4 regions of the Thioalkalivibrio sp. ALE20 genome follow, and region 1 is predicted to be linked to each of the others. Evidence: predicted binding sites of a transcription regulator. Region 1 holds the regulator's gene; each other region holds the start of a gene.
The links. The regulator sigma-54, encoded in region 1, starts transcription at its own class of promoters, with help from an activator protein. The targets are predictions, from matches to a motif close to TGGCANGNTNCNTGCTT.

Region 1 (5,208 bases):
GCTATGGCCAGCGTACCGTGCTGGACGCGATGGATGTGGACCTGGTGCCCGGCGAAGTGGTCGGCCTGCTGGGACCCAACGGAGCCGGCAAGACCACCTGCTTCTACAGCCTGGTCGGACTGATCCGGCCCAATACCGGGCGCATCACCCTGGGCGGGCGCGACATCACCCGGGCGCCCATCCACGAACGCGCCCGCGCCGGGCTGGGCTATCTCCCGCAGGAGGCATCGATCTTTCGCCGCCTGTCGGTCCAGGACAACCTGCAGGCGGTGCTGGAACTGCGCCCGGAACTCGACCGCCACGAGCGCCGCCGCATCGGCGACGCCCTGATCGAGGAATTCCAGCTGGAGACCGTGCGCCACAGCCCCGGGATCGCGCTGTCCGGAGGCGAGCGGCGGCGCGCCGAGATCGCCCGCGCGCTGGCCGGCGATCCGCGGTTCATCTGTCTGGACGAACCGTTTGCCGGGGTCGATCCGATCTCGGTCGGCGAGATCCAGGAAGTCATCCGCCACCTGGCCGAACGCGGCATCGGCGTACTAATCTCGGATCACAACGTACGCGAGACCCTGGGCATCTGCCATCGCGCGTACATCCTCAGCGAGGGGCGCCTGCTGAGCGCGGGCACGCCGGACGAACTGCTGGCCGACACCCGCGTGCGCGAGGTCTACCTCGGCGAAAACTTCCGCCTGTGACACCGACCGCCGCACCCGGGCGGTGCACAAGCCCGCAGCAAGGGATTACTATTCACTTATGGTGACCAACGCCTTTCCCAACTCATGCTGAAGCCCGGGCTGAATCTGCAGCTCGGTCAGACGCTGACCATGACGCCGCAGCTGCAGCAGGCCATCCGGCTGCTGCAGCTGTCCACGCTGGAGCTCCAGGCCGAGATCCAGCAGGCGCTGGAAAGCAATCCCATGCTGGAACAGGCCGAGGATGACGAACTCGGTGCCGACGCGGGGGACACCGACAGCGACGCGAACACCGACGACGGCGAGAGCGGCAGCGACACCGCCGGCACCGGCGAAACGGTGGATGCCGGCGGCTCGGAGGACGTCATCCCCGACGAGCTGGTGACCGACAGCCGCTGGGAAGACATCTACGACGCCAGCGCCAGCCCGCGCGGTCTGGACGACCGCGACCCGCTGGAGAACACCTCGGACGACGACGGCGGCGGGCTGCAGGATCACCTGCTGTGGCAGCTGCATCTGTCGCACCTGACCCCGCGCGACCAGCGCATCGGCGCCGCCCTGATCGACACCATCAACGGCGACGGCTACCTCGAGGGCGACGTCGAGACCCTGGCCGAGACCATCAGCCGGAGTGAAGAACCCCCCGTCGACACCGACGAGGTCGAGGCCGTACGCCACTGGTTGCAGCACTGCGACCCGCTGGGGGTCGGTTCGCTGGATCTGCGCGAGTGCCTGGAGGTCCAGCTGGGCGAGCTGGCGCCGGACGCGCCCTCGCGCGAGGCGGCGCGCGCGCTTCTGGAACACGGCATGGACGCCCTTGCCCGGCGTGACTACAAGGCCCTGCAGCGCCAGAGCGGCGTACGCGATGGCGACGAACTGGCCGCGGCGCTGGACCTGATCCGCACGCTCAACCCGCGCCCCGGCGCCCAGATCAGCGAGACACCGCCGGAATACGTGGTCCCGGATGTCTACGTGCGTCATACCGACCGGGGCTGGCAGGTCGACCTGAATCCCGAGATCGCCCCGCGCATTCGCATCAACGACCTCTACGCCGGCATGGTCCGCCAGGTCTCCGATGCCCGCGACAGCGCCTTCATGCGCGATCAGCTGCAGGAGGCGCGATGGTTCATCAAGAGCCTGCACAGCCGCAACGACACCCTGCTGCGCGTGGCGCGCGCGATCGTCGAACGCCAGCAGGGGTTCCTGGAACACGGCGAGGTGGCGATGCAGCCGCTGATCCTGCGCGACATCGCCGAAGCCCTGGAGATGCACGAGTCCACGATCTCGCGGGTGACCACGCAGAAATACATGCACACCCCCCGCGGGGTGTTCGAATTCAAGTATTTCTTCTCCAGTCACGTGGGCACCAGTGACGGCGGGGAATGCTCCGCGACCGCGATTCGTGCCATGATCCGCGAACTCATCGAAGAGGAAACGCCGGGCAAACCGCTCAGCGATTCCCGCCTCGCCCAGATCCTGGCGGATCGGGGCATCAACGTGGCCCGGCGTACCGTGGCCAAATACCGGGAGGGCATGAACCTGCCATCCTCCAGCGAGCGCCGCCAGATGGCCGCCATGCCGACCGGAAGCAAACCGAAAGGAGCCTGACCCATGCAGATCAATCTCACCGGACACCACGTCGACATCACCGACGCCCTGCGCGACTACGTCAACGAGAAATTCCAGAAGCTGGAACGCCACTTCGACAAGGTGATCGACGTGCACGTGGTGCTGAACCACGAGAAGACGCAGAAGCTGCACAACAAGGCGGAAGCGAATCTGCAGGTCAGCGGCAACCACATCCACGCCGAGGCCAGCCACGATGACATGTACGCCGCCATCGACGGCCTGATCGACAAGGTCGACCGCCAGCTGATCAAGCACAAGGAGAAGGTCAAGGATCATCATCGCGCCGAGGGCGCCCAGCGCAACCGCGAACAACCCGAGTAAGCCGATGAATCCGGCCGAGCTCATCACCCCGGAGCGCATCGGACTGGAAACCGACTGCTCCAGCAAGAAACGAGCGCTGGAAACCCTCGCCGATCTGCTGGTGGACGGGGCCGCGGACGGACTGGCGGCCAGTGCCGCGTTCGAAGCCATGTCGGCCCGCGAAAAACTGGGCTCCACCGGGCTCGGCCATGGCGTGGCGATCCCGCACGGCCGTCTCGCCGAGCTGGATACGCCCCGCATCGCGGTCCTGCGTCTGGATCAGGGCGTGGATTTCGAAGCCATGGACCACGAACCGGTGGACATCCTGATCGCCCTGCTGGTGCCGGAAGAGGCCACCAGCGAACACCTGGACCTGCTGGCCCAGCTCGCGCGCGGGCTGTCGCAGCCGGACACCCTCGCCGGCATCCGGCGCGCCGCGGACAGCGCGGGGGTCCAGCAGGCCCTCACCCGGGCCCTGGGAGATACCTGACCATGGCCGACCGGGCGGAAGCGGCAGCCGACGGCACCGCGAGCAACATCACCATCGCCGCGCTCACGCGGGCGATGGGGAGCCGTCTGGACCTGCGCTACGTCCACGGAGAGGAGGCCGCGGGCGACCGCGAACTCCTGGGATTCGGGGATGGCGACCTGCCGCTGGCCGGCCACCTGAACCTGATCCGCCCCAACCGCATCCAGGTCATCGGCGACTACGAGGCCCGCTACATCGCCGGCCTGTCCGACGAGCAGCGTGACCACCTGGTGCTGGAAATGGCCCGCACCGGTACTACCATGGTGATCTTCGCCGAGGACACCTGCCCGTTCCCGCGCATGCCGCAGACAGGTGACGACCCCCTGCCGGTGATCCTGTGCACACGCACATCCTCGCACGAAGTCATCGCGCTGCTGCGCTATTTCCTGCAGCAGCGCCTCGCCCATTTCGAGGTGCGCCACGGGGTGTTCATGGAGATCCTCGGGATCGGTGTACTGATCTCGGGGGCCTCCAGCGTTGGCAAGAGCGAGGTCGCACTCGAGCTGATCTCGCGTGGCCACCGGCTGATCGCCGATGATGCCCCCGAGTTCGCGCGCATTGCCCCGGATATCGTGCGCGGACACTGCCCCGCCCTGCTCCAGGACCGGCTCGAGGTGCGCGGCCTGGGCGTGCTCAACATCCGCGCGATGTACGGCGACTCGGCGATCAAGGGCGGCAAGTATCTGCGCCTGATCATCGATCTGCGCGATCACAACGAGCCCTCGCCGGTGCCGGACGATCGCCTGAACGGGCGCCGCGGCGAGAGCGAGATCCTCGGCCTGCGCATCCCGCTGATCAGCCTGCCGGTGGCGCCGGGGCGCAACATCGCGGTCATGATCGAGGCCGCGGTCCGCAATCACCTGCTGCACATGCAGGGCTACATCGCCGGGGACGACCTGCGCGCCCGCCAGCGGCGCCAGATGGGCGAGGATCAGCAGGAGGAATCCATCTTCCACATCGGCGGGCCCAGCACCACGGTCCCCAACCCCGATCCCGAGGGCTGACCGACATGCGTCTGCTGCTGGTCAGTGGTCTGTCGGGTTCCGGCAAGACCGTCGCCCTGCATACCCTGGAGGACGCCGGCTACTTCTGTGTCGACAACCTGCCGCTGCCGATGCTGCCGGAACTGGTGGAGAAGGTCCGCAGCGGCCATTACGACACCGGCGGTGACCGCCATCTGGCCGTGGGCGTGGACGTCCGTTCGGGCCTCGACGCCCTCAGCGGATTCGGTCAACTGCTGGGCGAGCTGCGTGGATCGGGCCTGGAGGTCGAGGTGCTGTTCCTCAATGCCTCCGACGAGGTCCTGCTGCGTCGCTACCACCTGACCCGCAGACGCCATCCGCTGGCACGCGATGGCATCCCGCTGGTGGAAGCGATCGGAATGGAACGGACCTGGCTGGGGCACGTGGCGGTAGAAGCCGACCTGACCGTGGACACCAGCCGGCTGTCGATGCACGACCTCGCGCGCACGCTCCGGGCCCGGGTCGGCAGCCGCGAGACCGCCGGCCTGTCGCTGCTGTTCCAGTCCTTCGGCTTCAAGCACGGCTCGCCGCTGGATTCCGATTTCGTGTTCGACGTGCGCTGTCTGCCCAACCCCTACTACGAGCGCGAACTGGCGCCACTGACCGGGCTGGATCCGGCGGTAGCGCATTTCCTCGACAGCCATGGCGAGGTCGGGGCGATGTTCGACTCCATCCACGGTTTTCTCGACACCTGGATCCCGCGGCTGGTGGCGGACCATCGCAGCTATGCCACGGTCTCCATCGGCTGTACCGGCGGGCGCCACCGCTCGGTCTACCTTGTGGAACGGCTGGCGGCTGCGTGGCGCGAACGGGAACATGTTACTGTTAGCACCCGTCATCGCGAGCTCGATTCTCTCTCCCCTGAAACGGAGTAGTTCCATGGGCGTCGGTCTGATCCTGATCACGCATCAAAACCTGGGCGATACACTCCTGCAGACCGCGCAGAGCATGCTGGGAGACCTGCCCGAGGACTGCGAGTCCATGGCGATGTCGCAAAGCGACGATCCGGACGATATCCAGGCGCAGGCGCGCGCCCGCA
Region 2 (5,208 bases), on a different contig from region 1:
GCATCCAGCGCGCCGAACGGTTCATCCATCAGCAGGACCTTGGGCTCCATCGCCAGCGCCCGGGCGATCCCGACGCGCTGCTTCATACCCCCGGAGATCTCACCGGGGTACTGATCCTTCGCGTGGGTCATGTGGACACGTTCGAGATTCTCCAGCGTCCAGGCGTCGCGCTCGGCCTGGGGAGCTCCGCGGCGCACTTTGTCAACGGCCAGACGGACATTCTCGTACACCGTCATCCAGGGCAGCAGGGAGTGGTTCTGGAACACCACGGCACGCTCTGGCCCGGGTTCCACTACCTCGCGCTCTTCCAGAAGAACGCCCCCAGTGGTTGCGCGCAGCAGCCCAGCCACGATGTTCAGAACGGTGGACTTGCCACAGCCGGAATGCCCGATGATGGATACGAATTCGCCTTTCTGGACCTTCAGATTCACGTTGTTCAGCACGTTGAGCGGCCCGCGTGGAGTCGCAAACGTCATGTCCAGATAATCGAGATTGAGATAGTGACTCATGTGTTTCTCCTTACGCGGGCGCGTAGTCGAAGCGTTTCTTGATCAGGCCCACCCCAGCGTCCAGGGCGATGCCCACAAGACCGATCACGAAGATCGACACGATGATCGAAGCGACATTGAGGTTGTTCCATTCGTCCCAGATAAAGAATCCGATGCCGACCCCGCCGGTGAGCATCTCGGCCGCCACGATCACCATCCAGGCAATCCCCAGCGCCAACCGCATGCCGGTGAGGATGTAGGGCATGGTTGCGGGGATCAGGATCTTGCGCGCCGCCTCCAGGCGCCCGAGACGGAGCACCTGGGATACGTTGGTGTAGTCACGCGGGATGGCCTGGACCCCGGCCGCGGTATTGATGAGGATCGGCCAGATGCTGGTGATGAAGATCACGAAGATCGCGGAGGGATTGACCGCCTGGAACACCAGCAGACCGAGCGGCAGCCAGGCCAGCGGGGACACGGGACGCAACAGCTGCACGACCGGGCTAATGGCGCGGCGCATCGAGAGCGAAGCGCCCATCATCAAGCCCAGCGGAATGCCGACCAGTGCTGCCAGGCCGAAGCCCGCCAGGACGCGGCCAAGGGAATACATCACCTGCCAGCCGATCCCCATGTCGTTCGGACCGTAGTCGTAGAACGGATCGCTTAGCAGGTAGACGGCCTCGGCCCACACTTGCCCGGGCGTCGGGAGGTCCGGCGAGACCGTCGACTGCAGCCAGGCCCAGCCCCCCAGCAGCAATCCGAACGCAATCAGCGGGAGTGCCAGCACAGGAATCCAGCGCTGGAACATATCCGCCATCACCTCGAATCGGTCATCGTGTGCCGATTCGATCGCCCCGGCGGTGTCGTTGCGTTCCGCCGGTTTGGTTTCCCGGCCAGCGGCGGCCTCCGTTCGACCTTCGGCGTCCTTGTCGTTCTCGCGTTCAACCGCCAGTTGCATATCGGCGTAATTGGTGGACATGGTGGGCCTCCCTCAGCCGTTGACGTCGGCGAGGTCATCGAGGGCGACCTTGCGACTGTGTACATCGAAACCGTCGACATAGCCGACAAGGTCATCCGGGTCATAGGCGCGGTTATCAATGAACCGGTCAGGGCCCATCTCGATCGGCGAGGAGGCCGCCTCCAGGGTCCAGTGTTCATTGCGTGTGCCTTCCGTCTTCCAGTCGATCTCGGGATAGGCGACGCCCACTTCTGCAGCCGCTTGCCGATACAGTTCGGGGCGATAGACCTTTTCGGCCACCGCACGCATATCCACAGGCTCTTCCAGCTGCCCCCAACGAACCATCTGCGTGACAAACCAGGCCGCATGCGAGCGCCACGGAAAGCTGGCCGCGTAACGGTGGAACACATTGAAGTCCGGGAAGGGTTCGGGGTCTCCGTCCGGATTGAACTGGAGCGTCCCCGTCATCGACATGGCCACTACGTGTTCAGGGGCGTTGACAAAACGGCGGCCCGAAATGATGCGCACCACTTCTTCGCGATTCTCGGGCTTGTCCATCCACTCGTTGGCCTCGATCAAGGCCCGCAACGCTGCCTGGTGCGTATTCGGGTGTTCTTCCGCCCAGCTCTCCAGTACGCCAAACACCTTCTCCGGATTGTTGTTCCATATCTCGTAGTTGGTGACCAGGGTCTTGCCGATACCCATGTCCACCGCACGCATGTTCCAGGGCTCGCCGACGCAGTAGCCATCCATGTTGCCCGCGCGCAGGTTGGCCACCATCTGGGGTGGCGGGATCACAACCAGGCGGACATCCCGATCCGGGTTGATCCCGGAAGCGGCCATCCAGTAGCGCAGTTCATAGTTATGCGTGGATACGGGGAAAACCATGGCGAAGGTCATCGGGGCACGGCCCGCTGCCTGGTCGGCATCGATGACCTTCTTCAGGGCGCGCGCGGAAATCGGCCGTTCGTTCATAGCCTCCGGATCGGCCTCGACCATCCGGTCGTAGAGCTCGTTGGAAACGGTAATCGCGTTGCCGTTGAGGTCCATGCTGAACCCCGTGATGGTGTTGCGCTGGGTAGCACCCACGCCCAGCGTCGCGGCGATCGGCATCCCCGCCAGCATGTGCCCGCCATCCAGGCTCCCAACGGAGACCTTGTCGCGAATATTGGCCCAGGAAGCCTCCTTGGCCACATGGACGTCGAGCCCGTGGCGAGCGAAATATCCCTTCTCCTGGGCGACTACGAGCGGAGCACAATCCGTCAAGGGGATAAATCCGAACTCGAGCTTGGTCTTTTCCAGCCCTTCGGATCCCCCGGCATAGGCCGCCGACCGGAAAAAATCCGGATGCATCCCCAAGGCGGCGCCCCCTGCCAGAACGCCGCCGGCCTGAAGGAAACGCCGGCGCGACAGGCCGGAGGTCTTTTTCGTGTCATTCGTGTGATCGGTCATTGCGGGTTCACTCCCCTTGTCAGCAAACACATCCCAAAAACGAAAAAAGGCGTCCTATCAGCCCGGCCGCGTTTGCAGCCGGGTGATGGACGCCTTTGTCCAGTCCCGTGGGAGGCCCGGTCGTCGGGTCTCCCTGTTGTCAGGCGACGAACCGCCGTTGGCTCGTCTTGCCGGTATTCCTGCAGGAGGTGTGCCAATTAGCCGTTGCTGATCGACCGATAGGGCGCAAAGCCTATCCTGACGCGGAAAAATCGGACGGTTCCCGGTACTCAATCGAATCTTCGCAGGGGAATATCACTCGCAAGCGGCACCACCCTGGGGCACACCGGCGGTGCAGATGAACCGCGCTGGTGCACTACCTGTAGGAGCCGCCTTGGCGGCGAAGCCCCTGCCAGTCGCGGACACTGGCAGGTGCTTCGCGGGCAAGCCCGCTCCCACAGGGCCGGCATCCGTTTCCCGGGGAGTTAGCTACAGGCCGCCCTTGCCCAGCAGGTCGGACATCGCGACGGTCGCCTCGGCGACCTCGGCCAGGCGCCGGTTCTGGTTCATCGCCGTCTGGCGCAGGAGCTTGTAGGCCTGGTCCTCGCTGAGGCCGCGGTGCTGGATCAGCAGCGCCTTGGCACGCTCGATGGTCTTGCGCTCGGCCAGGGCCTGGCGTGCCGCATGCAGTTCATCCTCCACCGACTGCAGCCGGGCCGCCTGGCGCTGCACCAAGTCCATCACCGAGTGTCCGACGATCGGTACGTTGAGTGCGGCATCGCCCTCCTCCTGCGCGGGCTCCAGGCCCTCCGGCGCGCCGAAGAACACCGCATACGGGACGCTGTCGCGCAGTTCCGACTCGGCGAGTTGCGCGACCCGGTCACGCACCGCGCCGAGGTCCGCGCGATCCGCCGTGATGCGTGCCGAGCAGCACTCGTTCAGGTGCATCTCCAGCAGATCCTCGATCTCCTTCATCGCGTCGATGCGCGCGGTGGTACAGGCAAACCATTCCTCGGCCCGGGCGGGGTCGTGGTGCCCTGAGGCCTCGGTACAGGCCCGGCGGCGCAGACGCTCGATGTCGGCGGCGAAGGCCGCCGTCTGCAGCTCGCGCCAGGCGGCACAGGCCGCCGGTGCCGCGAACTCGGAGAAGATGCGGAACGCCCGTTCCTGGGCATCGATCCGATGGACCAGCGCCTGGCGCAGTTCGGGCTCGAAGTTCGCGGCGCCAAACCCGGCGGCCCCGATCGCGCGCTCCTGCCCTGCCAGTTCCTTGCCCTGCATGAAGTTCAGCAGGGCCACCAGGGCCCGCGAGACCTCGGGATCGGTCGCCGAATCCGCAGCCTCGAACACCAGGGCCATCAGGGCGCGAATCAGCTCGCTGAAGCCGCGGGTCGAGTCCATCGGGCTCAGGGTCAGCTCCAGGACCTCCTCGCGCAGGCTGCCCAGGCCGGACAGGCCATGCAGCGCCAGCGCCATGCGCCCCAGCAGCCGACTGCGGCCATGGGCGCAGGCGTCCGGGGCCAGCCAGCCATCCAGGTGCTCGCGGAACGCGGCCGCGGCGGCGTCCGATTCGGCCCGGTACTGCTCCAGTTCGCGGGTATAGCGCTGGCCGCCGGACCCGATCCAGAGGCTGGAGGCCCCGCGCTCGCGCTGCAGGGCATGCACCAGCGCGCGGATGCGCCCGACCAGCTGCACCGCCTCCAGCAGGCGCTCCAGGCTCACCACCTCGCACTTGCGCGAGGCGACCAGGAAATCGCCAATGGACTCTTCGAGGGAAAAATTCGGGGATGTGTTCTGGGTCATGCTCGTCGTCCGTGAATCACTCCCGGAACAAACAAGCATGCGATGTGCCAGTTCGACCGACTGACAGCGGGGGTACAAACAAAAACGGGCGGGGCATCACGCCCCGCCCGCGGAACGGCACGGCCGATCAGAAGCTCATGGAGCGGTCGAACTCGGCGACGGCCTGGACGTAGTGGCCCATGCCGGCCATCTCGGCGTTCGGCAGGAAGTTGTGCTCGCCGACGTCGCGACCCTTGGCGCAGGCCTCGCAGGCCCAGAACGGAACGCCTTCACTCACCAGCGAATCCACGATGTCCTTCATTGCCGGCATGTTATGGCCGACGATCTTGTCGTACACGTTGCGGTTGGCGATGTTCACGGCCTCGCCCTGCAGCCAGACGGTCACGTCGTGGCCCTGCTGCTTGGCCACATTGGCGGCAATCATGCCAAGCGTGGCGCGGGTCGGGTCGTCGGTACCGGCGGTGACGGCAACAATAAAGCGCATGGGAGTCTCCCGGGGTTGAAAAGGTGCGAAATCGGTAGCGGCCG
Region 3 (5,208 bases), on a different contig from region 1:
TCTTCCTCCAGCGCCGCGATCTCCGCCTGAATGGCGGCATGCTCCTCGCGCTTGCGCTTAAGGAACGCACGGGCCAGCCGGGCCTTTTCCGCCACGCCATGAGGGGTAAGCTTGTACAGGTAGCGGGTCTTGTTCTCACTGCGGGCAAAGTTGCCCGCCTTGACCCAGCCCTTGTCGATGAGCGCCCTCAGGGAATAATGCGCACTGCCCACCGACACCCCCAGCCGTTCCGCCAGTTCGCGCTGGCTCAGCTCGGGATGGTCCTGAAGGATCTTCAGAATGCGGTACTGGATCTCGTCTCGCTGCAATTCACCGCCTTCGAGGGGCTTTCGGCACGTCGGCGCCGGGAGGGGCGACCCGCGAACACGCGGATGCATCCGCACGGCCGGCGCCGTTCACCCCCTGAACGAACGGAGCGTATTGGATCATACCCCCCGTGGACCGGCAAGGACACATCGCCCATCGTAGGAGTGTGCCCGCACACGAACAGCCTCCCCACCCGCCTGCAGGAGCCTGCTCGCAGGCGAACAGGTTGGGCCCGGGGCAAACGCACGTCCGTTCGCGGCCGAGGCCGCTCCTACGCACCCGCCACCCGCCTGTGGGAGCCTGCTCGCAGGCGAACAGCCGGAACCCGGGGCGCACGCACGTCCGGTTCGCGGCCGAGGCCGCTCCCACGCACCCCCACATCGGCCTGTGGGAGCCTGCTCGCAGGCGAACCGGGGCACCCCCTACCGCAGAATCAGCGCGTCACCGCTGGGTTCCACCTCCACCCGATCGAGAAAGGTCCGCCCCAGGCGCGCCCGGTGGATGTGATCGTCCGGCACGATCACCGCGCTCACGCCACTGCGGCGGATGCCGCCCACCCGCACTTCATCCAGCGTCACGCGGCGGGCGTTCACGCGGCCGCGCTCGGTACGCAGGTGCACCGTATTGCCGGCGTCGGCGTCCACCCCGGCGCGTTCGGCATCGCGCTCGCGCAGCATCACCGATTCGGCCTCGCGGTCCACCTCCATGGTGATGGCCCGGCCGTTCACGCCCACGGTCAGGCTGTGCACCCCGCGAGAATCGGGGTACACGGTGATCCCGGGGTCGGCGGCCTCTCTCTCACGGCCCGCAGCTTCACCATCGGCCGAATCCGCATCGCCAGCCCCTGTGGAAGCGGGTTCCCCCGCCCCGCGCTCCAGCCAGCGGGTCTCCCCCGCGAACTCCACCTGTACGCGTCCGCCGCCCGCCTGCAGCACCCGAACCCCGCCGGGGCCGCTCTCGCCCTCGGCCACCACGGCCCGTTCGCCGTCCACCGACAGGACCGCCCGGCCGTCGAACACCGCGTGGACGGTGACGTCGGCGGCCGCAGCGCCGGGGAGCACGAGGGCGGCGGCGAGCATGGCGAGGCGGGCGACGTAGCGTGTTTCCCGGAATTTAATCATTGTTCTTTGTATCCAACCTTGGCGTTTCGCCTGTGAGCAGGCTCCCACAGACCGGTGTGGCGGGGGCCGCGTAGGAGCGGCCTCGGCCGCGAACCGGACGTGCGTGCGCCCGGGCTCCGGCTGTTCGCCTGCAAGCAGGCTCCTGCACGATGGGGCGCATCCAGACCCCGATCGGCCAGAGGGCTGGCCTCCCACAGGGTACCGGGCCCGTAGGAGGCCAGCCTCTGGCCGATCGGGCATGTCCAGCACCCCCACGCGCAGGGGATGCGCTCCTGCGTGGGGGAGGAAGGATTATTGGCCGGGCAGCGGGGGCATACAAGAGCGACTACCGGCCGGGGCGACAATCCCGATGGGCACACTCGGGAATACCCGCAAACTGACAAAGGTTGTCACTCGGGGTGACCAATTTCGTCACCCAAGACTGACAATCGCCGTCACACTCGGGGTGAATGAGTTGGCACGGAATGTGATTGCCCGCACAAAAAACAAAGGAGCATCCACATGCGACAACTCATCCAGAAGGGCTTCACGCTGATCGAACTCATGATCGTGGTCGCGATCATCGGCATCCTCGCGAGCCTCGCGCTGTTTGCCTACGCGGACTACCAGGTGCGGGCACAGCTCGCGGAAAGCGTTTCGCTCGTGGGCCCGGCGCGGAATGCCGTGGAAGAGTTCTACAACGAACGGGGCCACTTCCCCGCCTCCAACGAATCGGCCGGGCTGGAAGACCCTCAGGGATATGCGGGGAGTTACACCGAATCCATTGAGGTGCATGATAACGGCACCATCCGGGCCCTGATCGGGAACGATGCCAATACACGCGTGGCCGGCGGCTACATGGTGTTCTCCGCCTCCACTGCCAGCTCCGGGCTGACCTGGCAGTGCCTGGGCCAGGGGGACGTCCCCACCCGCCTGCTGCCCTCGGGATGCCGGGCCGACTGAGCTGGCCCAAATTTCCCCGCCCGTAGTATTGCAATACTTGGCATTACGATTGCATACTTTCAGGCAGGGTTTAGCAGGACCCTGACCAACTCCCAAGAGCAAGGAGCAACACCATGCGCAAGCAAGTCCAGAAGGGTTTCACCCTCATCGAACTCATGATCGTGGTCGCGATCATCGGTATCCTGGCGGCCATCGCCCTGCCGGCCTACCAGGACTACACCGTCCGCGCCCAGGTCTCGGAAGGCATGTCGCTGGCCGCCGGTGCCCGCACCGCCGTGGCCGAATATGTAAACCAGCGCGGCGCCTTCGCCTCCGACAATGCCTCATACGGTCTGGAACCCTCCGAAGAGATCACCGGCTCTTACGTGACCCATGTTAATGCTGGCACGTCTGGCGAGGAGCCGAGCGACGCCGACGGCATCATCACGATCACCTTCGGCAATCAGGCCAACGCCGCCATCGATGGGGATACGCTGGAGTTCTCGGCCACGACGTCCGCCGGCAGTCTGCAGTGGAACTGCCGCCCCGGCGACCTGGAAACCAAGTACCTGCCGACCGACTGCCGTCAGTAAGCCGGGCTGACCTTCAGCCGATCATCGGCTGATACCGGCACCGAACACCCCGCTCCGGCGGGGTGTTCTTTTTCCACCCCCTCCCCGCAGTTCCAGACATCCGCCACGAGGCCACGGTGAACGGACCCTCCCGCACCCTATCCGGTACCACGCTGAGCGCCATCCTTCTGGTCGCCCTGCTGGCGGCTGTTGCACTGGTCTACGCGCCCGGCAGCACCGGGGGTTATGTCTTCGACGACATGCCCAATATCGTGGACAACGCCGCCCTGGAGATGGATCACCTGTCGTGGGCCGAGCTGCGCGCCGCGGCGTTTTCCGCGGATTCCGGCCGCCTGAACCGGCCCATCGCCATGGGCAGCTTCGCCCTGGAACGCTATTTTTTCGGGCTGGACCCGTTCCCGATGAAGATCACCAACGTGGTGATCCACTTGATCAACACGCTGCTCGTGTTTGCCCTGGCGCTGCTGGTCGCGCGCCGGCTCGAGCACCGCCTGACCGAACGGCGCGGCCATGGCCTGAGCCTGGTCGTTCCGTTGCCGATGTTCGCTCTGGCCGTAGCCGCCGCCTGGGCGCTGGCCCCCATCAACCTGACCGGCGTGCTGTACGTGGTCCAGCGCATGGAGGCGCTGGCCACGCTGTTCATGCTGGCCGGCCTCATTGCCTACATCCTCGGGCGCCTGCGGATCGAACGCGGGCGTCTGCGCAGCGGCTGGGCGCTGGTGCTGGGCGGGCTGGGCCTCGGCACGGCCCTGGCCGTGCTCAGCAAGGAAAGCGGGGTCATGCTGCCGGTGTTCGCGCTGCTGGCCGAATGGCTGCTGTTCGGCTTTGGCGCGGCCGGTACGGCGACCCGGCGCGGGCTCTACTGGCTGTTCGGCCTGGTGCTGGTGCTGCCCGGCGTGGCCGGCCTGGCCACGGTACTGCCGGTGAACCCCGAGCTCCCCAACCGCCCGTTCGATCTGTGGGAGCGCCTGTGGACCCAGGCCCACGCCATGTGGTTCTACATGCGCAACATCGTCGCGCCCGCACCCGGCACGCTTACCCTGTATCACGATGCCTTCCCGCTCGCCCGCGCCTGGAACGACCCCTGGACCAGCCTGCCGGCAGCGCTGGGCCTGCTCGGGCTGGTCGCGGGGGCCTTCGCGCTGTGGCGCCGTCACCCGCTCATCACCTTCGGGATACTGTTCTTCTTCATCCCGCACCTGCTGGTGTCCACCATCATCGGCCTGGAGCTGGTGTACGAGCACCGCAATCACATCGCCTCGGCCGGCCTGATCATGGCGGTGTTCGGGGTGCTGCTCTCGGGGCGGCCAGGCGACTCGCTTGCGTTCGCGCGCAAGGCAGCCGTGATCGGCCTGATCGCACTCTACGGGTTTCTCACCTTTCTGCGGGCCAGCGAGTGGAGCGATCCGGTGCAACTGGCGTACTTCGAAGGAACCCGGCAGGAAGACTCCCCACGGGCCAGCTACCATCTGGGCCTCATCCTGATTCAGGCAGGCGCCGAACCGGGCCAGCCGGTATACGGACTGGCCATTGAACAGATGCAGCGCGCCGCCCGCCTGCCCGGCGCCACCCTTACGCCCTATCAGGGGCTGATCTTCGAACATGCTCGGCACCCGGGACTAAACGTGGACCCTGTATGGTGGACCGCCATGGAGGAATACATCCGCCGCGGGCCGCTGACCACGCAGGACGTGGGTGCGCTGATGTCGCTGGCGCGCGCGCAGGCCGACGGCACCATCGATCTGGACCCGCAGCGGCTGCAGCGGGTGCTGGAAACGGCCTATGAGCTCCATCCCGACCGGAGCCGCCTGCGCCCCGCGCTGGCCGACTTCCTGATCAACGTCGCGGGCGAGCGCGAACGCGGGTACGAACTCCTGCTCGAGGAAACCGCCCACCGCCCCGGCAACGAGGTGGCCTGGCTGCGGCTGGCGCGTTTTCAGATCGTCAGTGGAATGTTGCACCAGGCAGAACAGAGCCTGATGCGTGCGGCAGAGGCCGACCGGCACGGCAGCACCCGACGCGCCCTGCAGGCCCAGCTCGATGAACGCCGACAGGAGCCGGACCCGATCGAGCCGGGCGAGATCGAACCGGGCGAGCTCCGGCCCCATGGGGAGGTCATGCCATGACGCGGCTGAACTCCGTTCGATCTCATACGGCATGGCGCGCAAGGCTGGCCCTGCTCCTTCTGCTGGCCCTCGCCTGGCTGGTCTACCGCCCGGGCCTGTCCGGCGATTTCATCTTCGATGATCTGACCAACCTGGCCCTGC
Region 4 (5,208 bases), on a different contig from region 1:
CGAACCAGCATCAGCCGTTCACGGGCACCCACCGAGCGGACCGACTGAACATCGATCATCTGCCGACCGTGGCCCACGCTCCCCTGGGTACGCCGGAGCACCCAGGCCAGCACCACGATCGCCACGATCACGATCATCAGGCCGCCGATCAGCTGCGTCAGGTAGGCCGCGGCGTTCATTGCCCCGCCGTCCTCGTCGGCCAGGGCGCCGGCCGGCAGCAGCGCCAGCAGCCAGAGCGATCCGGGAAGAACACGCGAGAACATGGCTATTTCAGCTTCCGGATGCGTTCGCTGGGGCTGATCACGTCGGTCAGACGGATCCCGAATTTCTCGTTCACCACCACCACCTCGCCGTGGGCGATCAGGGTCCCGTTGACCAGCACGTCCAGCGGCTCGCCGGCCAGGCGTTCCAGTTCCACCACCGAACCCTGGTTGAGCTGGAGCAGATTACGAATCGGGATGCGGGTGCGGCCGATCTCCATGGAGATGGTCACCGGCACGTCCAGCACCATGTCCAGATTCACGTCTTCTTCTTCGCCGCCCCCGGAATCGGTGAGTTCATCCGGTTCCAGCGGCTGCGCATTCGGATCCGGCTTGTGCTTGCGTTCCCGCTCGCCCCCGGCAGCCGCCTTGCTGCGGCCGCCGGTGCCAGTGGAGGCGGCGTTGGCCGCATCGCTCTCGTGCGAATTGGACTGCGCCTGGGCCAGCAGCGCGTCGGGGTCCTCCGCCTCGCCCCCGGAGCTGTCATCCTGCTCCGCCAGGGCCGCGGCCCATTCATCGGCCAGGGCATCCTGATCCACCGATTCCTCGCCGTCGCCCTGTTCGGTTTCCTGATCCGGACGCTTGTCGTCGTCTGCCATCGTCCTGTCCTCTTGCCTATCGTTGTACGCGACCGGTGATCTTGATCGCGTTCTGGCCATTCGAAACCCCGAACTTGCCGCGCAGCAGCGGGATGTCCTCGACCTTCAGAGTGACTTCTTCGGGGATGTCCACCGGAATGATGTCGCCCGGCTTGATGTCCAGCAGCTCCTGCACGGTGACCTCCGCCTCGGTGAGCACCGAGGAGATCTCCACGTCCGCGTCCTGAACCTCTTCCCGCAGGGCGTTCATCCAGCGCTGATCGACATCGGAGCGATCCGACTGGATACCGGTATCCAGCTGCTCGCGGATCGGTTCGATCATCGAATAGGGCAGGGTCACGTGGAGATTGCCGCCGCCCCCATCCAGCTCGATGTGGAATTCGTTGATCACAACGATCTCGGTGGGGCTCACGATGTTCGCGAACTGGGGGTTGACCTCGGAGTTGAGAAACTCGAAGTCGATGTCCATGACCGGCTCCCAGGCCTTGGTCATGTCCTCGAACGCGCCCTCGAGGATGCTGTGCACCACCCGCATCTCCATCGGGGTGAAGTCACGGCCCTCGATGCGGGTATAGAAGCGCCCGTCGCCGCCGAAGAAGTTGTCCACCAGGATGAACACCAGCTTGGGGTCGAACACGAACAGTCCGGTGCCATGCAGCGGATGCGCGCGTACCAGATTCAGGCTGGTGGGCACGAACAGGGAGTGCATGTACTCGGAAAACTTGGTCAGCCGGGTGCCGCTGACCGAGATCTCGGCCGAACGCCGCAGCATGTTGAACAGCCGCACGCGCAGATGCCGCGCAAAACGCTCGTTGATCATCTCGAGCGTGGGCATGCGCCCGCGCACGATCCGGTCCTGGGTGGCGAAATTGAACTCGCGCGCCTGACCGTCGCTGGGGAACTCTTCCTCCTCGGTCTCGACGTCACCGGCATCGACGCCGTGCAGCAGCGCGTCGATCTCGTCCTGGCTCAGGATATCGGTTTGCTGTGCCATGACGCGCGCCTTATTGCATGACCAGTTCGGTGAACACCACGCGCTCCAGATCGGAGGGCGCTTCGCGCGACTCCAGGATCGCACGGACAGTGGCCGTCAGCTCCTCCGTCAGCGCTTCCTTGCCTTCCCGCGTGTTCAGCTCGGTATATTCCTGATCCGAGAGGATGCCGAGGATGTCGTTGCGGACTACGGGCAGGTGATCCTCCACGGCTTCCAGCACCGCCGGGTCGGTGGACACCAGACCGATCTGCACGCGCAGGAACTGCACGCTTCCCGGGGCATCGATGTTCACCGTCATGGGATCGAGCGACGAATAGTGGCGCTCGGGCGGCAGATCTTCCGCCGTTTCGTCAGCGTCCTGCGACAGCAGGTACCAGGCGGCCGCGCCCCCGCCGCCGGCGAGCAGAACCGCAATGACCAGGAGGATGATGATCATCCATTTCCTGCCGCCGCCCCCCTTGTTCTCGAGTTCGACTTCCTTCTCCGCCATGACACACCCGCATTGCGTGGATTCGCTGACGGAACCCAAGCAAGCGCGGTGCCATGAATAATTACTACTTTATAAACAGAGAGTTGAACCCACTTTAGGGGTGTCGTTCGTCATCCCGAGGGTCGAGCGCCCGGCGTATGCGTCAACGAACCGGACGCTCCATCGAGCGAGAAGTCGAGATTCTGGCGGCCGGTCTGCCGGAACGGGCCTCAGGCAAACAGGTCCACCCGACGGTTGAGGAAGGAAAGGGTGCTGCCGGGAGCGACGGGACCTTCATCGTCCTCGCTCCCTTCGCCCTCCGCACCCGTGGCGACGCCGGGTTCATCCCCGCTTCCGTAACCGTCGCCGGCCATTTCGGTATCCGCGGAATCGTCCGGCGGTTCATCCGACACCGAGGCATCGGCGAGCTCGAGCCCGCTGTCGGCGAGACTGTCACGCAGGCGCGGCATTGCCGCTTCCAGCACCTCACGGGTCACGGGGTTGGTACTGAAGAACTGTACACTGGCACGGTCCCCATCCATGCTGACCCGCACATCCAGGACCCCCAGCTGAGGCGGATGCAGTTTCATCTCGGTGCGCCCGCCACGGGCCTGCGCCATCATCTGGATCTGCTCCGCGAGCTGGCGATCGCCCGAAGTCTGCAGCAGCCGGGTCAGATCCAGCCGCATCCCGCCGCCCCGCGCACCCTCGGCATCGGAGGCCTGGGCTGCCGGTTGGGCCAGTGCCTGGGCATTCTCACGGCCGCTGCGCGCCGATTCCGAGGCCTGTGTCAGCCACTGGGCCAGGACCTCGGTGGTCCCCTCACGCGAACCACCGCCGGTCAGCGTCCCCGGAGCCAGTTCCTGCAGCCGGGACCCCGGGTTCTGCTCTTCCGGACCGGCCTGCAGGAACAGGCGCATCAGAGAAACCGGGATGCCGTCGCCCGCCGCTCCGGACCCGGGCCCGTCTTCCAGCAGACTGCGCAGCTCGCGGCCGTCGATCTCTCCGTCACCTTCCTCGCCGGTCAGCCAGCCGGGCGGCAATTGCATGCCGTCCACAGCGGTCAGATCCTGCCCCTTCAGGAGATCCTGGAAGCGCTGGATCAGTCCTTCCAGATCCAGTTCGGCCAGCTCGGAATCATCCACCCCGAGCGCACCCAGCATCGCTTCCAGCTGCGGGCGGAGTGCCTTCAGGAAACCGTCTTCCCCGCCTTTTCCCTTGTCTTTCAACTCCTTGAGCCGATCCATGCCCTCGCCGCCGTCGAGCAGCTGCGCCAGCGCCCCCAGCCCCTGTCCCGATGCCTGTGCTGCGATCATGTCCCGTCCTCGCCTGTTGCGCGCACCGCGCGCGTCCACCCCTGCGGGGGCTGCGTACTCGTGCCTTTCAAGATTCCTGCCAGTTCACCGTCCGTTCACCGGATTCCGGTTCCCGTGCGAAGGCCTGGCGGGTCGCCCACATGTCCTGCTCCACCTGCTGCCGCCGGGCCTGATGACGCTGGTCTTCGGCTCGCGTGCGTTCCAGCAGCTTTTCCAGCGACATGCAGTCGCGATGGTGTTCCAGCCATTGCTCGCGAGCCGTCTCCACCTGGCTTTCGGCCGCCTGGATGCGCAGGGCCTGCTGTTCCAGCGCCTCGCGCAGCTTCTGCCGCATGCCGGCCAGCCACTTGAGGGTGTTGGGGTCCTGCGGCATGGAGGCCGCCAGGTATTCCTGCTGGAAGGTTTCCAGCTGCTCGCGCTGGGCCTCCGCGGCGTTCAGCTGAGCAATGCGTTCGCCCAGTTCGCGAGTCGCCTCGGTCTCGCCGATCTGGCGGATGCGCAACAGCCGTTCGATGCGCTGCGGATTCATGCCCCGCCCCCGGTGAGTGCGATCAGCTGATCCCGCGCGGTGGCAAAATCCACCGCCTCGGTCGTGCCCTGCGCCAGGAACTGCTCCAGCCGGTCATGCATCGCCACGGCCTGGTCGAGGTGTGGATCGGCACCCTTGCGGTAGGCCCCCACCGAGATCAGGTCGCGGTTGCGCTGATAGGTGGCGGCCAGATCACGGAACCGCCGTGCCGCTTTCTCGTGTTCGGGCGTCGTCAGCGCACTCATCACGCGCGAGATCGATGCACCGACATCGATGGCCGGGTAGCGACCGGTCTCGGCGATCTCGCGCGAGAGCACCACATGCCCGTCAAGGATCGCCCGCGCGGCGTCCACGATCGGATCGTTCGGGTCATCTCCCTCGGCCAGCACCGTATAGAATCCGGTGATCGAGCCCCCGCCCACGTCGCCATTGCCGGCACGCTCCACCAGCTGCGGCAGGCGCGCGAACACCGAGGCCGCATAGCCCTTGGAAGCCGGCGGCTCGCCGATGGCCATCGCGATCTCGCGCGCGCCCTGGGCGAAGCGGGTCAGCGAGTCCATCAGCAGCAGCACGTTCAGCCCCTGATCGCGGAACTGTTCCGCCACCGTAGTCGCCACCCAGGCCCCGTGCTGGCGCAGCAGCGGCGACTGATCCGCCGGGACCGCCACCACCACCGTACGCCGGCGGGATTCCTCGTCGAGGATCTCGTGGATGAAATCGTTGACCTCGCGCCCGCGTTCCCCGATCAGCCCGACCACGATCACGTCGGCGCTGGTGTGGCGGGTCATCATCCCCAGCAGCACGCTCTTGCCCACGCCGGAACCGGCGAACAGGCCCAGCCGCTGGCCGCGCCCGACCGACAGCAGCGCGTTGATCGCGCGTACGCCGGTGTCCAGAGGCTCGCGCACCGGGGCGCGCGACAGCGGGTTGATCGGCTGTCCGTTGAGCGTGGCACGATCATGCGTCCGGATCGGCCCGAGGCCGTCCAGTGGCTCGCCACGGGCGTCGATCACCCGCCCCAGCAGGCCATTACCCACCGGG

Region 2: F790_RS0100795 (CmpA/NrtA family ABC transporter substrate-binding protein) is a predicted target of sigma-54. The motif match lies at 3,078-3,094, and genes of this name have one in related genera.
Region 3: F790_RS0112245 (pilin) is a predicted target of sigma-54. The motif match lies at 2,408-2,424, and genes of this name have one in related genera.
Region 4: fliL (flagellar basal body-associated protein FliL) is a predicted target of sigma-54. The motif match lies at 2,381-2,397, and genes of this name have one in related genera.

The regions. Positions count from the first base shown of each region.
Region 1 covers NZ_KB906472.1:386,678-391,885, reverse strand. The annotation lists gene lptB (LPS export ABC transporter ATP-binding protein) at 1-692, shown strand, start outside; gene F790_RS0105270 (RNA polymerase factor sigma-54) at 777-2,297, shown strand; gene hpf (ribosome hibernation-promoting factor, HPF/YfiA family) at 2,301-2,639, shown strand; gene F790_RS0105260 (PTS sugar transporter subunit IIA) at 2,644-3,108, shown strand; gene hprK (HPr(Ser) kinase/phosphatase) at 3,111-4,151, shown strand; gene rapZ (RNase adapter RapZ) at 4,157-5,044, shown strand; gene F790_RS0105245 (PTS sugar transporter subunit IIA) at 5,049-5,208, shown strand, end outside.
Region 2 covers NZ_KB906471.1:160,967-166,174, forward strand. The annotation lists gene F790_RS0100785 (ABC transporter ATP-binding protein) at 1-509, opposite strand, end outside; gene ntrB (nitrate ABC transporter permease) at 520-1,467, opposite strand; gene F790_RS0100795 (CmpA/NrtA family ABC transporter substrate-binding protein) at 1,480-2,898, opposite strand; gene F790_RS0100800 (nitrate regulatory protein) at 3,367-4,680, opposite strand; gene F790_RS0100805 (DsrE family protein) at 4,808-5,164, opposite strand.
Region 3 covers NZ_KB906481.1:19,777-24,984, forward strand. The annotation lists gene F790_RS0112230 (MarR family EPS-associated transcriptional regulator) at 1-308, opposite strand, end outside; gene F790_RS0112235 (TIGR02281 family clan AA aspartic protease) at 729-1,385, opposite strand; gene F790_RS0112240 (pilin) at 1,929-2,369, shown strand; gene F790_RS0112245 (pilin) at 2,483-2,941, shown strand; gene F790_RS0112250 (lipopolysaccharide assembly protein LapB) at 3,058-5,067, shown strand; gene F790_RS0112255 (lipopolysaccharide assembly protein LapB) at 5,064-5,208, shown strand, end outside.
Region 4 covers NZ_KB906475.1:58,800-64,007, forward strand. The annotation lists gene fliO (flagellar biosynthetic protein FliO) at 1-263, opposite strand, end outside; gene fliN (flagellar motor switch protein FliN) at 266-859, opposite strand; gene fliM (flagellar motor switch protein FliM) at 876-1,853, opposite strand; gene fliL (flagellar basal body-associated protein FliL) at 1,864-2,343, opposite strand; gene F790_RS0108860 (flagellar hook-length control protein FliK) at 2,553-3,638, opposite strand; gene fliJ (flagellar export protein FliJ) at 3,706-4,167, opposite strand; gene F790_RS0108870 (FliI/YscN family ATPase) at 4,164-5,208, opposite strand, start outside.